Regions from separate parts of the Flavonifractor sp. An91 genome, predicted to be linked through region 1. Evidence: riboswitches for the same ligand, from Rfam matches in the RefSeq annotation. Region 1 holds a riboswitch; each other region holds the start of a gene.

The links. A riboswitch is a leader RNA that binds a small molecule or an ion and turns the genes downstream of it on or off. The one in region 1 is predicted to bind cobalamin.
Region 2: it holds a riboswitch for cobalamin, as region 1 does, so the genes downstream of both, B5G42_RS18860 (ATP-binding cassette domain-containing protein) here and B5G42_RS14320 (homing endonuclease associated repeat-containing protein) in region 1, are expected to answer to the same signal.
Region 3: it holds a riboswitch for cobalamin, as region 1 does, so the genes downstream of both, cbiD (cobalt-precorrin-5B (C(1))-methyltransferase CbiD) here and B5G42_RS14320 (homing endonuclease associated repeat-containing protein) in region 1, are expected to answer to the same signal.
Region 4: it holds a riboswitch for cobalamin, as region 1 does, so the genes downstream of both, B5G42_RS02585 (hypothetical protein) here and B5G42_RS14320 (homing endonuclease associated repeat-containing protein) in region 1, are expected to answer to the same signal.

What each region holds. Positions count from the first base shown of each region.
Region 1 is NZ_NFHA01000031.1:10,801-14,678, reverse strand. Features, by position in the region: gene B5G42_RS14325 (S-layer homology domain-containing protein) at 51-1,274, opposite strand; cobalamin riboswitch at 1,292-1,517, opposite strand; gene B5G42_RS14320 (homing endonuclease associated repeat-containing protein) at 1,521-2,279, opposite strand; cobalamin riboswitch at 2,294-2,430, opposite strand; gene B5G42_RS14315 (S-layer homology domain-containing protein) at 2,635-3,878, opposite strand, start outside.
Region 2 is NZ_NFHA01000011.1:85,979-89,856, forward strand. Features, by position in the region: gene B5G42_RS08475 (zinc-ribbon domain-containing protein) at 25-933, shown strand; gene B5G42_RS18130 (hypothetical protein) at 978-1,115, shown strand; cobalamin riboswitch at 1,181-1,413, shown strand; cobalamin riboswitch at 1,563-1,699, shown strand; gene B5G42_RS18860 (ATP-binding cassette domain-containing protein) at 1,894-2,778, shown strand; gene B5G42_RS18865 (ECF transporter S component) at 2,775-3,878, shown strand, end outside.
Region 3 is NZ_NFHA01000020.1:40,759-44,636, reverse strand. Features, by position in the region: gene cobM (precorrin-4 C(11)-methyltransferase) at 1-696, opposite strand, end outside; gene cbiD (cobalt-precorrin-5B (C(1))-methyltransferase CbiD) at 743-1,879, opposite strand; cobalamin riboswitch at 1,974-2,157, opposite strand; gene B5G42_RS11745 (GNAT family N-acetyltransferase) at 2,206-2,658, opposite strand; gene B5G42_RS11740 (cation-translocating P-type ATPase) at 2,661-3,878, opposite strand, start outside.
Region 4 is NZ_NFHA01000002.1:180,606-184,483, reverse strand. Features, by position in the region: gene B5G42_RS02595 (sensor histidine kinase) at 1-560, shown strand, start outside; gene B5G42_RS02590 (DUF975 family protein) at 609-1,436, shown strand; cobalamin riboswitch at 1,489-1,683, shown strand; gene B5G42_RS02585 (hypothetical protein) at 1,837-2,490, shown strand; gene polA (DNA polymerase I) at 2,701-3,878, shown strand, end outside.

The DNA of each region.
Region 1 (3,878 bases):
TAGGAACTCCTTTCCGTGCCGGGGCGTCTTGCGCCCCGGCACGTCGTTTGTTATTTCGTCAATTCTGTGAAGCGCATGAGGATGGTCGCCACTTCGGCACGGGTGGCCGTACCGGCGGGGTCAATGACATTGGCGGTTTTGCCGGAAATCAGTCCGGCACCCACCGCCCACGCCATGGCATCGGAAGCCCAGGCGGCGATCTGATCGCCGTCAGCGAATTTGCTCAGGTCGCCTTTGGCGCTGGTATCCAATTTGCTGTACTTGGCGTAGCGGTAAAGCATGGTAGCCAACTCTTCGCGGGTAATCGCCTGCGTGGGTGCAAACTTGCCATCGCCGACGCCGCTGACGATACCGTTGGCGCTGGCCCAGGCCACGGCAGAGGTATACCAGGTATCCGGTGCCACGTCCATAAATGTTTTACCTTCACCCGTTGCAGCAGGCTCGCCGGACAGACGATACAGGATGGTGGCCAGCATGGCCCGGTTCAGGTACTCGTCAGGAGCAAAAGTAGTGTCGCTGGTGCCGTTCATCAGGCCGTTTCCATAGACATAAGTAATGGCTTCAGCGGCCCAGTGGCCGGACAGATCGGTGAAGGGCATGGTCTTCTGTGTGGTTACCACAAAGGTGCTCAGATGGGTGATCTTCACCTGTATGCTCAGTTTCCCGTTTTGCTTGATGCAGGTTCCGGAAACGGTTTCTTTGGAGCCGTCGGCACTGAGCGCGATCACCTTGTAAGTCTCGCCGGAAACAAAGGCGGAGCCAGTCACCGGAATGGTGACGGTCAAGGATTTTCCGTCAAAGGTGGTGAGCTCCTTTTTGCCGGAGGTAATGGTCACTTCCACTACTATCGCGTCTTCCAACTGGGAAGCGCTTACCTGCTCCTTGACATCCTCAGGCTTCTTGGCTTCCACTGTGATCGTCACGGTGCTGCCGCCGGCCTGCCGGGCAATGGCGTCCAGAGCGGCGTTGGGAATGGACACGCTGCCCACACCGGTCTGCACTTCCAGGGCCGCGTCGGTGTTCTTGACCACGTCCTTCAGGGACTGGGTGGAAACTTCCGTCATCACCTTTTTGGCCTCGCCGGTGACCTGAGGCGCAATAACAATGGCGCTGCTGCCCTCGGTCTTGGCCGTAGCGATACCATGCCAAACACCAGCAGCAGGCTCAATACTCGCTTCTTCATATTTCCTCCGTCTCTCCTTTCGAGTGTTGCTCTGCCAGGGCATAAAAAATGCCGTGACAGATCCCGATGATCGCCACAGCCGTGTTCCCATGGTCGGGTCGCTCTTTGACGGCCCTTTGCATTTCTTGTAGGTCTTCTGACTTGCGCTTCAGGGGAGTTTCCCCACAACATCGGATCTGCCTTCCCAGGTTTCCCCAGTGACTGACTTTCGTCAACGATCCGGCGTCTCAGCGCTTACAGCGGCGGTTACCGTTCGGGACTTGCACCCGATTCCCTTGTTCATCCCTCCCTCTGCTTCCGCCGAGAAAGGGCCACAACAAATGCCCCTATTTACTTGTCAGTTATCCTTCCTCGCCTCCTGCCATTTCTCAAAATACTCTGCGGCGGCAATTACATTCTCCCACGAACGGAATCGCTCACAGAGGATCTTCGCCTGCGGTACATCACGTTTGCGCGGCGGGTATCCAAGGCGGCATCTGCGGCGAGTCACATCCTCCAGAGCACCGCAGATCTCCGGATCCTCCGCCAGCATCTGTGCCCAATCCGGCATATTCAAATCCGGTATTGGTAATCGCCGCATCCCGGCCGCCCGCAGTGCACCCGGCCAGGTACCAAACCGCGCTTTCAGGTAGATGCGATACAGAGAAAAGACCTCATCCTGTGTGGGCGCACGTCCCAGGCGTGACGCCGCATCGTGCAGAACAGCCAGCAAATCCTCGTTGGAATAGCTGGCATAGACCGCCCTGCCAAGCCCACTGGACAGCGTAAGAGATGCATAAGGGTGCTTTTCAGCGTTGTCTGCATACTCTGGTGGAGCTTGCTGTGCCCATTTCTGTATCAAATTGCGGTATTGTTCTGCCTCTTGCGGCGTAAGTCTAGCTGGGCGAGCCTGCCTTCGCTTGCTGACGGTCTTCACCCCCCTTCCAGTTTCGGGATCTGCTGCCGGCTCAGAAAACAAAAAGCCGGCAGACAATGGTGTCTGCCGGTAAAAAGCAGATATCCATTGCCGATCCCTGCAAGTAGAGCATTTGTACATTAAAAATGTACAAAAACCCAAGCCATCTCCAAACATGGACATGGCTGCAAAAATCGGCAATGGATACCACCTTGATCAATTACCATGGAACAGGCTGACAATCCTGGCTTATGGCCGGAGCCAAATACAGTAGAGGTAAGACTGCGCCGGATTCTCACCGGCTTGTCAGTTGGCATATGTCAAGCATATGACCTGTTCACGAAAATATTCTATCCGCTTTTTATGACGTTGTCAAGGGAATCCGAAGACAAGGATACCTATGGCAGCCCTTGTCTTCAACTGCCGACTTTTGCCGGGCTGGTTCTTTGGGTCAAACTTGCTGTTTCCTCAGGATCGGACTTCCGGGATCCACAGCTGGGGATGCTGTGGATCCCGGAGATCCTTGAGAGGGAAGTATGCTTCAACGAGGAGGCAGTTACTTTGCCAGTTCCTCGCCAAAACGCATCAGAATCATGGCCACTTCGGCCCGAGTAGCGGTGCCTTGCGGCACAATAGTGGTTGCGGTACGCCCGGTGATCAGCCCCTCCGCGTATGCCCAGCGCAGAGCCTCAACTGCCCAGTCGCTGGCGTTCCCGGCGTCAGTGAATGCCGAGAGATCACCAGCTGCGGCTGTATCATGCTTCATAAACTTGGCGTAACGGTAAAGCATAACGACCAGCTGCTCCCTGGTGATACTGTCAGTGCCACCGAACAGACCATTTCCGTAACCTGTGACGATGCCGTTCCCATTGGCCCAGGCTACGGCGTTAGTATACCAGGTATCCGGCGCCACATCGGTGAAGGCCGGGGCTTTACCGTCTCCGGCGGGCGAGCCCGCCAGGCGGTACAGCACGGCAGCCAGCATGGCGCGGCTCATCTCCGCGTCAGGGGAGAAGGTTGTTGTACTGGTGCCGTTGAACAGGCCGTTTTTATAGACGTACTGAACCGCCTCAAAATACCAGGCATCCTTATCCACATCCGTGAAAGGCAGACCGGCATCCAGAGCCGCGAAAGCCGCCTCAGCCTCTGTCAGTACGTTGTAGTTGCGAACCAGCTTCTTCTGGGTGTCGGTCAAGGCATCATATGCTTTCCGGGCCGCTTTGATCTTATCGCCGCTGTCCTTGGTAACAGTTCCGATGGCGTTGATGAGTTTTTCCACCGCCTGGGCCGCTTTCTGGTTATCGTCATAGCCGTGAGTTCCGGGAACTGTATGGTAGTCACCGGTATAGAAGAAGGTGATTTTATCGCCGTCGCTCAGGTAATACTGGTTCAGCGTTATCTCCGGCAGTGTACCGTTGACACGGTACATCCAACCACTGCCTTCGCCATGCTCCAGTTCGGAAAGGGTAACGCCGTTGGAATCCGTCACAGCGCTGACATAGGAGCCGCTGCCCTCATAGCGATATCCCGCCTCACGCAAGGCCGCCTGCAGCGCATCCCACGCCGTCCAGTCCTGACTACCGCTGCCGGTAAAGGTGTATGCGCTTAAATCAGCAAAGTTTTCGAAGCCGCCGCCGCTGACAGAAACCGTAGCCTGAATCTGTTCCGGCTGGGGATTCGGATTCTCTCCGCCCTTGGTTCCCTTTACTGTTACTGTCACAGAAACCGGGCGTTTATAGAACTGTTCAAACTGCGCGTAAGCCGGATTGCTGCCAAATTTCTCCCAGTATTTCCCGTATG
Region 2 (3,878 bases), on a different contig from region 1:
TGAGATATCTATAGGAGGGAAGTTATGGAGCGCTTTTGCACAACGTGCGGGGCACCGCTGGGTCCCACTGATCAATTCTGTACATCCTGCGGCGCACCTGTGAATCCAGAGCCGGCCGGCAAAACCCGCTCGCAGGAGAAGGGATTTTTTTACCGGTTGTGGCATAACTACTATTTTGAAGTTGCAGCAGTAAAGATCAACCAGTTTACCAACTATGTCTATGCCGTTCTGGGCGGAATCCTGATCATTCTGGGGTTCTTTTGGGGCCATGGCTGGACTGTTATGGGGACAATTCTGGGCCTGATTGGCATGATCAATCTAGGCTATAACCGCAAACTCCGCCAGAGGCGGAAATATATGCCCTGTCCCACCTGCAATCATCGTATGGAACGCGGGCAGGCTTTCTGCCCCATCTGCGGCACGCATATCGAGAATCCGGGACAGCCCTATACCGTTCAGGATGCCGGCAACGAAGAGGCTGGCTGCAATGCCGGTACCATGAACCGGAAAAAGATCGGTATGCTGGCAGAGATCGCGCTTTTGATCGGGTTTGTGATCTTTCTGGCCAACGGTGGGGCAGGCATTCTTCGTTATGGATGGGATGCGGCGGTTGGCGGTCCGATCTATCAGATTCAAAATGTCACGCTGGACGAATATGGTCCTCAGACCATGAAAGAATTGATGGACGACAACTTGCGCAGCCCCACCTGGACCTCAGAATCCATTGATGAGGACGCCTCCAACGTCTATGTGGAAGGCTATATGCCCATTATGGGAGAGGATGTTCGGTTTCGCTTCTATTATGAGGACCAGAATGATGGAACCTTTGAATATTCCTTAAATCGAATCGACCTGCTGGATAGTCAGCAGACATCAAGTGACGTGTTTGATGTTATGTTATTCCTGGAGCTCATGTATGAAAATGCCGGTTGAGAAAAGAGTTTGCAATAAACTGTTATCCTGCGCCAAGTAAATCTGTGACAGGCAGTCAGGCAGAACTGGTGACCTGTCTGGAGCACTGGTCCCGGGAGAAAGGACGAACAGTCATCGGCGTACTCCACGACATCAGCCTCTCCCTGCCAGTGTGGTACGGATGTAGCCGGGTATATGCTTGACGCTCTCAAACGTTGGGAACAAGTCTCTTGACGTTTTAGAGTCTTAGTGATACGATACGATCAGAATTGAATCGGAATCTTTGTGGTTTCTGTTGCCTCCTGCTTAAGCTGCACGGTGCGGAAACTGGACAAGGGAACCGGGTGTGAATCCCGGACGGTAACCGCCGCTGTAAGCGCTGAGTCTGTATCCGTTGGCGAAAGCCAGTCATTGGGGAAACCTGAGAAGGCAGGATATGGACGCAGGAGAACTCCTCCGCAGGCGTAAGTCAGAAGACCTACAAGGAAAAGAGATCTGCTGCCCATATGGGTAGCAGGTGTCGTTTGGCTACACAGAAAAACGGCTGTGGCAATCATAAGGTTGCCGCAGCCGTTTTGTAATTTTCAGGAATATTACACCCTACAGTACGCTCCAAGAATGGTCATTGACAGCACTGCAGAAATCGGTTACAATGCAGACTGTGAGCAGGTCATATGCTTGACATATGCCAACTGACAAGCCGGTGAGAATCCGGCGCAGTCTTACCTCTACTGTATTTGGCCCCGGCCATAAGCCAGGATTGTCAGCCTGCTCCATGGTAATTGATCAAGGTGGTATCCATTGCCGATTTTTGCAGCCATATCCATGTCTGGAGATGGCTTGGGTTTCGTGCATTTATCATGTTCGAAGCCTCTGTTTGCAGGGATCGGCAATGGATATCTGCGCTTTACCGGCAGACACCATTGTCTGCCGGTTTTTTGTTTTTCAGGCTGCCGGAAGATCCTGGAGTTTGAAGGGGGGGTGAAGACCATCAGCAAACGAAGACAGGCTCGCCCGGCCAGACTTACGCCACGAGAGGCAGCGCAGTATGAGACGCCGGTGATCCGCCAGCGGGTGGCGGAGATGGCTGCCTTTTTCGGCATCGAGAACTGGTTCTATAAAAATGTAACGGAGCTGTCCGGCGGACAGAAGCAGCTGCTCAATCTGGCCTCCGTTATGGCTATGCAGCCCTCGGTTCTGATTCTGGACGAACCAACCTCCCAGCTGGACCCCATTGCGGCATCGGACTTTCTGGCCACCCTTGGACGCATCAACCGGGAGCTGGGTACGACCATCCTTCTGACGGAGCATCGTTTGGAAGATGCGTTTCCGCTGGCCACCCGGGTGGCCGTCATGGAGGAGGGGAAGCTGCTGTGCAGCGGTACGCCTGCCGAAGTGGGCACAGCCCTGCGGGCCAGCGGGCACACCATGTTCCTGGCCATGCCTACTGCGATGCGGGTGTGGGCAGCGGTGGAACAGGAAGGGATATGCCCGGTTACAGTCCGGGAGGGACGGGACTGGCTGACGGCCTACAGCGTGGAGCATCCGCCCTGTCCGCTGCCGCCAGAGCCATCTCGGGTCTACCCGGACGGCGCTGTACTAGAGGCGTCGGAGTTGTGGTTCAAGTATGAGAAAGACAGCCCCGACGTTGTGCGGGAACTGAACCTCACCCTAAAAAGGGGCGAGTTCTATGCGCTTATGGGTGGAAACGGCGCCGGGAAATCCACATCGCTGAAGCTGCTGGCTGGACTTTTGAAACCCTACCGGGGAACGGTAACCCATCAGGGGACGATTGGCGTTTTGCCTCAGAATCCCCAGACCCTCTTCGTGAAAAAACAGTTCAGGAAGATCTGGCGGAGATCCTGAACGGCAGCAAAGAGGAAAAGGCAAAGCGCATTGCCCGTGTGGTGGCCCTGTGCCGGCTGGAGGGGCTGCTGGAGCATCATCCCTATGACCTGTCCGGCGGAGAGCAGCAGCGGGCGGCATTGGCCAAAGTCCTGTTGCTGGATCCTGATATTCTTCTGATGGACGAACCAACCAAGGGGTTGGACGCAGAGTTCAAACAGGTTTTTGCGGAAATTTTGCAGGTGCTTTTGCGGCGGGGCGTTACAATCCTGATGGTCAGCCATGATATTGGATTCTGCGCCCGCTATGCTCACCGCTGTGCACTGTTTTTTGATGGAGGTACCGTGTCGGAAGGGACGCCCCGTGCCTTTTTTTCGGGGAACAGCTTTTATACGACCTCTGCCAACCGTATGGCACGGGATCAGGAGCCTGAGGCCATTACACCGGAGGATGTGATCGTTCTGTGCGGCGGGAAACTGCCGCCTGTACCGGAGTTGTCGGATGACATCTCGCCCCTGCCGGAGCCAACAGAAGTAAGCGCGGCAGGAAAGCCCAAAAAACTGCCGTGGTGGCGGAAACTTCTGGCGGCAATGTCTGGTGCTGTATCGCTGCTTTTATTTCTTTCCTTTCTTGGTGTAGGGAATTTGACTGCGCTGGTCAATGCAGAGGGATTGACGGCTCTGGCTGGTGACCAGTTGGCGCTGTACTCCATATTTTGTGTCTCCCTATTGGTGTTTGCCGCAGCTATCACCCGCCGCAGTCACCGGCCGGACTATTTACGGCAGACACCAAAGGAACAGCGCAAGCTGACAAAACGCACACTGGTGGCAACGATCCTGATTGTGCTGCTTATCCCTGTAACGCTTTTTGTGGGCATTACTTATCTGGGCGGTAAGAAGTATTACTTCATTTCTCTGCTAATTTTATTGGAGACGATGCTGCCCTTTTTCCTGATCTTTGAAGGCCGGAAACCGCAGGCCCGGGAGCTGGTCATCATCGCGGTGCTGTCTGCCATTGCTGTGGCAGGACGGGCGTTCTTTTTCATGCTGCCCCAATTCAAACCGGTGATGGCGGTGACCATCATTGCAGGCGTGGCCTTTGGAGGAGAAACCGGTTTCCTG
Region 3 (3,878 bases), on a different contig from region 1:
GTAATCATCCCCCAGAAAATAACCGATAGTAATGAGGGCCGTCTTGGTTACATGGTTCTCCTTGGCGGTTTTCGCCAGGGTGGACACGGTGCAGCGGTACACCTTCTCCTCCGGCCAGGTGGCCTTGTACACGATGGCCGCCGGGGTATCGGGCGCATAGCCCCCCGCCATCAGCTCCTCCTCCACCTGCTCCAGCAGGCCGGTGGACAGGAAGAGCACCATGGTGCAGCCGTGGGAGGCCATCTTCCGCAGCTGCTCCCCCTCGGGCACCGGGGTACGGCCCGCCATGCGGGTAATGATAACCGACTGTGATACATCGGGCAGAGTATACTCCGCGCAGAGGGCAGCAGCCGCTCCCGAGAAGGAGGACACACCGGGGGTCACGTCGTAGGAGATACCCAGTTTGTCCAGCTCGTCCATCTGCTCCCGGTGGGCGCCGTACAGAGAGGGATCGCCGGTGTGGAGCCGGGCAGTGGTGCCCCCCCTGGCCTCGGTGTCCTTCATTACCTCAATGACCTCTTCCAGGGTCATCTTGGCGCTGTCATAGACCTGGCAGCCCTCCTTTTTATAATCCAGCAGGGCGGGGTTCACCAGGGAACCGGCATAGATGATGACATCCGCCTCCCCCAGCAGCTTAGCTCCCCGCACGGTGATGAGATCGGCCCCACCGGGGCCCGCGCCGATGAAATGTACCATAATCGAAACTCCTATCTGTATCGGCGGACGGCCGTAAAAGTCGCCCCTACGATTGATGTTGATGCAGAGCCAGCAAGTTTTCAGCCCCTGTTGTCTTTCCCAGCAGTCCGTACTGGTTGGAGAAGAACACCGCCTCAATGGCCAGGTCGGGCCCGGCCCGGTGGTGCAGCACCTCCTCCAGAGCCTGGGCGATGGAGGCCATCACCGGCTCCAGCAGCCCGTCCTCTTTCAGCAGCTCTACCCCGGCATCGGTGGTAGGGCAGGCAAAGAGGGCTTTCAGCAGCGCCGGGCTCCCGCCCGCCAGGGCAGCGTGGGCGGTGAGGGTCTCCCGCCGGCCATCGGCCACCTTGGAGTGGGTGTTCATGTTCCCCGCCGCCACTTTAATCAGCTTGCCCAGGTGGCCCACCAGCAGGAAGGATCGGAAGCCCAGCCCGGCAGCGTGGTCGATGGCGTGACCCAGATAGTTGCTGCAAGTGCAGCGATGGGTCAGGTCCAGGTCCAGAGTCCCCTCCGCGAAGGAATCCCCGTAGTTGCCGGGGGTGACCAGCAGATCGGTCACGCCTGCGGCTTTGGCTATATCCTGCTCCAGGTAGAGGGAGTCAATGAGGGCGGCCTCGCTCATGGGGCGGACGATGCCGCTGGTACCCAGGATGGAGATGCCCCCTTCAATACCCAGCCGGGGGTTGAAGGTGTGGGCGGCCAGCGTCTCTCCCTCCGGCACCGAAATGGTAATGGACAGTCCGCCGGTATAGCCCGCCCTGGCCATCTCCTCCTCCGCCTGGTGCCGGATCATCATCCGGGGGGTGGAGTTGATGGCAGCTGCGCCTACCGGCTGGTCCAGTCCGGGCCGGGTCACCCGGCCCACGCCGGTACCGCCGTCGATGGTGATGCCGGGGGTGTCGGTCTTTTCCGCCCGTGCGAAGATCAGGGTTCCGTTTGTCACATCCGGGTCGTCCCCGCCGTCCTTCCGGACGGCGCAGCTGGCCCAGCCGGTTCCGGCGGACTGTTCCAGCAGTTCAACCTCCACCGCGATCCCCGCAGGGGTATCCACCCGCACTGCGGGCAAAGCCTCCCCGGTAAGCAGCAACCGGACTGCCCCGGCTGTAGCGGCGGCGGCACAAGTGCCGGTGGTATAGCCGCAGCGCAGCTGCTTGTTCCCCACCGGGATATACAGTTCCAGCACCAGACCGCCTCCTTCGACACAAAAAGGCCCTCCCCAGCTTTGGGGAGGGCCTTTTTCAATGAAAAAATGCCGCACCTCTCCACCTCAGAGCTACGCAATACGGTATCCCTGCAGCGGGTCTCCTGGCTTGCGTTTCCTCCTCCGGCGCACCTTCTCAGCCCCACGGGCCAATGGTATTCGCGCCTTCGTCCACGCTTACAGTAGAGGTAAGACTGCGCCGGATTTACACCGGCTTCCCCTTTCGCGGCACTGCCGCAACTGCGGATACAATTCAATTCTCCGCTCATTATATCAGGGTTCAGGGGAAAAGTAAAGGTAATTTCTTGTCATATGGGCGCACAGGCCGGTTCCCGTGCCATGACAAAATTGGTCAATTTGACCCCATGGCGCTCCACCTGCTGCTCCCGCTCCACCTGCCAGCCCCGGCGTTCAAAGAAAGGCCGGGCGGTGAGAGAGGCGTGAGTCAGCCGGGCGCCGGGCAGGGCATCGCACAGGGCGGTGGCGATCCCCCGGCCCTGGAGATCCTTATGGACATAGAGCCGGTCCAGGTAGCCGTCGTCGGCCAGATCGGCAAAGCCAGCCACCATCCCGTCCCACTCCGCCACCAAAGTAGTGTGGGCCTGAAAGGAGGCATCCCAGGCCGCCAGATCCACCTGTCCGTCGGCCCAGGCATCCAGCTGTTGTGTGGTATAATCCCGCCCGCACACCCCATGGACCGTCTGATAAAAGAGCTCCGCCAGAATGGGGCAGTCCGACGGACGGTAGGGCCGTACCGTCAGACTCATGTGCGGCGCCTCATATGTCTGGCCTTGTCCCACAGCAGGGCGCCGTACTGACATACCTTCAGCAGCACGTTCATCACCGGGTAGGACAGGCCCAGGAACACCACCAGTACCAGGAAGGACTGAATCGTCAGCTGGCTCAGGCCAAAGCTGGCCCCGAACCAGATGATGGCCACCGCGGAGGAGGCGCTCATGGCGATCATCAGCACCCGCCGCTTCCAGTCGAAGGGCTTACACACCTGATAGAGCACCAGCAGGCCGATGACCACCAGCAGAATGGTGGACATGGTGGACAGCTCGTCGGTGGTGAAGCCGAACACCAGATAGAAGGCCTCCAGCCCCAGCACGATGATCAGGTCGGTAAGGCCGCCGGGCAGGGCTGCCCGGAACACGTTGGTGAGAAATTTTCCCTTTACCAGGGCGTGGTTGGGCTCCAGAGCCAGGAAGAGGGAGGGCACGCCGATGGTGACGGCGCTGAGGAAGGAGATCTGCAGCGGGGTCACCGGGTAGGGGAAGGTGGCGAACAGGGAGATGATGGACAGGAAGAAGGAGAAGATGTTTTTCACCAGATAGAGGGCGGCGGCACGCTGGATGTTGTTGATGACCCGGCGGCCCTCGGCCACCACCTTGGGCATGGCGGCAAAGTCGGAGTTGAGGAGCACCAGCTGAGCGGCGTGGCAGGCGGCCTCCGCACCGGAAGCCATGGCAATGCCGCAGTCGGCGTCCTTCAGGGCCAGCACATCGTTGACGCCGTCGCCGGTCATGGCCACGGTGTGGCCCGCCCGCTGAAGGGCCTGGACCAGCTTGCGCTTCTGGTCGGGGGTGACCCGGCCGAACACGGTAAATTCCCGCACCGCCCGGTCCATGTCGGCATCGGAGTGGAGGGTGGCGGCGTCCACATAGCGGTCCGCCCCCTGGATGCCCGCCTGACGGGCCACCTCGGCCACCGTCACCGGGTTATCGCCGGAAATGACCTTAACGGCCACCTTCTGCTCGGCAAAGAACTGGAAGGTCTTGGGCGCCGATTCCCGCACCCGGTTGGACAGCAGCACCAGGGCCATGGGGCACACCCGCCGGGGGTCCAGCCCCTTCTGGTCGGGCATCCCCTGGTATTCTGCGGCCAACAGCACCCGGTAGCCCTTGGCGGACCAGGGGTCCACCTGCTCCTTCAGATCCCCGTACCGGGGCCCCAGGATGAACTCGGGAGCGCCCACCAG
Region 4 (3,878 bases), on a different contig from region 1:
AGTACCTGGACACCGTGGTGGCTGAGAGCGACCGGATGGCGGCCCTGGTGGGGAGCCTGATGGACCTGGCCCGGCTGGAAAGAGGCGGCAAGGTGGAGCGGGAGCCCCTGGATCTGGCTGCTCTGGTGGAGAATGGTGCTGCACGGCTGTCCCTGCTGGCGGAGGAAAAGAACATTGAACTGCGTACTCAACTGGCCCCGGCATCCATGCTGGGGGACCGGCTGCGGTTGGAAGAAGTGGTGGATGATCTGGCGGACAATGCCCTGCGCCACTGCACCCCCGGCGGCGCGGTGACCATTGCCCTGGCCCAAAAGGGACGGCGGATCACGCTGACCGTGGACAACGACGGCCCCGTCATCCCGCAAAAACATCTGGACCGCCTGTTCGAGCCCTTCTACCGGGGGGATGAGGGCCGCAGCCGGGCGGACGGAGGTACCGGTTTGGGCCTGGCCATTGTCCGGGCGGCGGTGGAGGCCCATGGAGGCCGCTGCTGGGCGGTCAACCGGACGGGGGGCGTGACCTTTACGGTGGTGCTGCCCGGGTTGCAATCGGAAACATGATGTGGTATCATTTCCTCAACAAGGTAGAAACGATTGTGAGGGAGTACCATGGGATATAACCGTCCTGAGTCCAAGTGGCTGGCACGGGATGCCATGCGGGGGGCCTATCCCCACCCCATGCTGGTGACGCTGGTGTATGTGCTGCTGACCGGTGTACTGAGCAGTGTGGTGCTGAATTTTGTATCTGAGCCTTTTCAGGCTGCCTATTTTTATCTGACAGAGACCAACTATGAAGTGGAAGAGATCCTGACCGCCATCTTTACCCCCCAGCGTATTGCGGTGATTCTGGTTATGGAGCTGCTGCTGGCGCTCTATAGCTGGGTGATGGATTACGGATATACCTCCTATAGCCTGCGATTGACCCGGCGGGAAGGTCCCAGCTACCGAAATCTGCTGGATGGCTTTTATACGATAGGACGGGCACTGGCTGTGAATTTCCTGTCGGCCCTGTTTGTGTTCCTGTGGGGGCTCATCGGTATGGCGGTCTATGTGGGCTTTGTGTTCCTGGCCTATCTAATGCACAGCGTCACCCTGATCCTTGTCGGCGCTTTAATCATGCTGGTTTGGATGATTGCCATATCCTATCGTTACCGGCTGGCGGTCTACTTTCTGCTGGACCACCCGGAGATGGGCGCCCTGGAGGCCATTCGCCACAGCCGCAGCGCCATGCGGGGCAATATCATGGCACTGTTCGTACAGGACCTGTCCTTCCTGGGATGGCTGATTTTGTCTCCCTTCACCCTGGGTATTCTGAGCCTGTGGATCGGCCCCTATATGGGGGCGGCCAATGCCAATTTTTATAACTGGGTGGTGTATGGAGCCTTTCCTCAGCGGCCTCAGCCCGGCGGGTGGAACGGACCTTACGGCGGGATGTAACCAAAGTAAGCATTGTATTTTCGGACGAAGATGATATAATAGAAACAACAACTGAATCCAATCAGCGGTTGGTAGCTATCCGTCCTCAGGGGCGGAGCTTTCAATGGGAATGCGGTGCAAGTCCGCAGCAGCCCTCTCTACTGTAAGGATGACGAGCGCTCATAAGGTCACTGTCCGGGTACGGATGGGAAGACGGGCGTAAGGTTGAATCCAAGCCAGGAGACCAGCCAGCCGCGACGGTAACGCGCATATTCGGCGGGGAAATGGCGCGTGACAGCACAGGCGTTTGAGCTGATGAAAAAAGAGTTTCCCGTCCGGGAAACTCTTTTCTTTTGCTATGGCCTGGGCCATAGATGTCCCCGCCGGAATCCATTTGCAGCGGCAGGGAGGTAGTAAAGCTATGGAACGGACCGGAAAGAACAGATTGTCCCAGCGGGAATTGAATGAATATCGCCAGTGGCTGGCGGAACTGGAGGAGGAGATGACCGATACGCCCGGATTATCTCAGCAGCTGGATGGAGATCTTACCCTCTATTTTTCCCCGGAATGTCCCATTGGCAGACAGGTGTATACCAGCTTTTCCGACGAAGAACTATTGGAGTCACTGGTGGAGACCATGGAGGGGCGCAATGGTTCGCCCCGTCCGGAACGGCTGCTGTGCGTCTACCGCTGGTATCTGGAAAAGCGCTTTGGTTCCCTCCATCATGCCTGTTGGCGGGCCCGGGGCAGGAGCCGCCAGCAGGCGGCAGAGCGGATGTGGCCGGCGGACTGGCCCGAGCGGGTGGACACCCTGCCCTTCCTGAAGCGGTGCGCGTCCCGGGGCGTATGCCTGGATGAGGATGCCCGACAAACACTGGGGGAGTACTGCGCGGCGGTCCGACGGACAGGTCAGCCTCCCTGCCGGGAGGAGCTGCCCGGGGAGCTGGATGTATTGTTCAGACAAGTGGGCTGCACCTGGCAGACCGGACTGGAACTGCTGGGCATTCCTGCGCTGAGCAAGTCTGTGCGCCGGCATATGCGGCGTTATTGGGCGCGGAATGTTAGCCATGCCTGAAGCCGGAGGGGAAGGACCTTCCTGATACCGCCGTCTCAGAAGGATCTATATCCTGCTGGCTTCTGCCGAGGGGTATTTGGCCTCGGCACGCATAGCGGTCACCATTGTGAGGTGACCCGGCGGGCGTTTCTCTTGTATGGGACGGAGAAAGCTGGTATACTATAACCTGAGATTTTATGTCCGGTGTGCCGGACAGCAGGAGGTCCTTTCATGAAGCTTATGGTCATTGACGGCAATTCCATCATCAACCGGGCCTTTTACGGCATCAAGCTGCTCACCACCAAGGACGGCACCCCCACCAACGCCGTCTATGGCTTCGTGAACATCCTGCTCAAGCTGATAGACGAGGAGCGGCCAGACGCCCTGTGTGTCACCTTTGACCGAAAGGCCCCCACCTTCCGCCACCTGGCCTATGAAGGCTATAAGGCCCAGCGGAAGGGGATGCCGGAGGAGTTGGCGGCTCAATTGCCTATCCTGAAGCAGGTACTGGAGGCCATGAACATCCCTCGCTATGAGATGGATGGCTGGGAGGCCGACGACCTCATCGGTACCATCTCGGTGAAGGATACCGCCGCCGGGTGGAATACCGTCATCGTCACCGGCGACAAGGACTCCCTCCAGCTGGTCACCGATACCACCCGGGTGAAGCTGGTGTCCACCCGTATGGGCCAGACCACCACCAAGGAGATGACCCCCGAGGCCTTCCGGGAGGCCTACGGCTTTGATCCCATCCACATGGTGGACCTGAAGGCACTGATGGGGGATACCAGCGATAACATCCCCGGTGTCAAGGGGATCGGTGAAAAGACCGCCATGGACCTGATCCAGCGCTACCACAGCGTGGAAGCCATTTATCAGGATCTGGACAGCGTAGAGGCCAAGCCTGCCGTGCTTAAGAAACTGACCGAAGGGGCAGACCAGGCTAAAATGTCCTACGACCTGGCCCTCATCCACTGCGATGCCCCCATCGACTTCACCCCCGAGGCCAACCTGCGGAAGGAACCCAATGCCGCCGTCCTGTACGAGTTTTTCCTCAAGCTGGAGTTCAATAAGCTCATCGACAAGCTGGGCCTCAGCGCGCCTCAGGGGGAGGTGCAGCAGGAGGAACAGTTTACCGGCACCTGCACCAGTGAAGATGTCACCGATTTGAACCGGGCAGAGGAGCTGTTGTCTATCTGGCGGCAGAAAGACAGCGTGGATGTGCTGGCCCTGCCCTCTCTGGACGTGGTTGTGGTGGAGCACTGGGAGAGTGAGCAGGATAGCCACGCCGCCATTCTCCGGGCTGACCAGCTGGAGGGGTATAACAGCGTTTTGAAAGCCCTCTTTGCTCCTGACATCAAGAAGAACACCCACGATGTGAAAACCCTGCTGTCCAGACTGCTGAACGA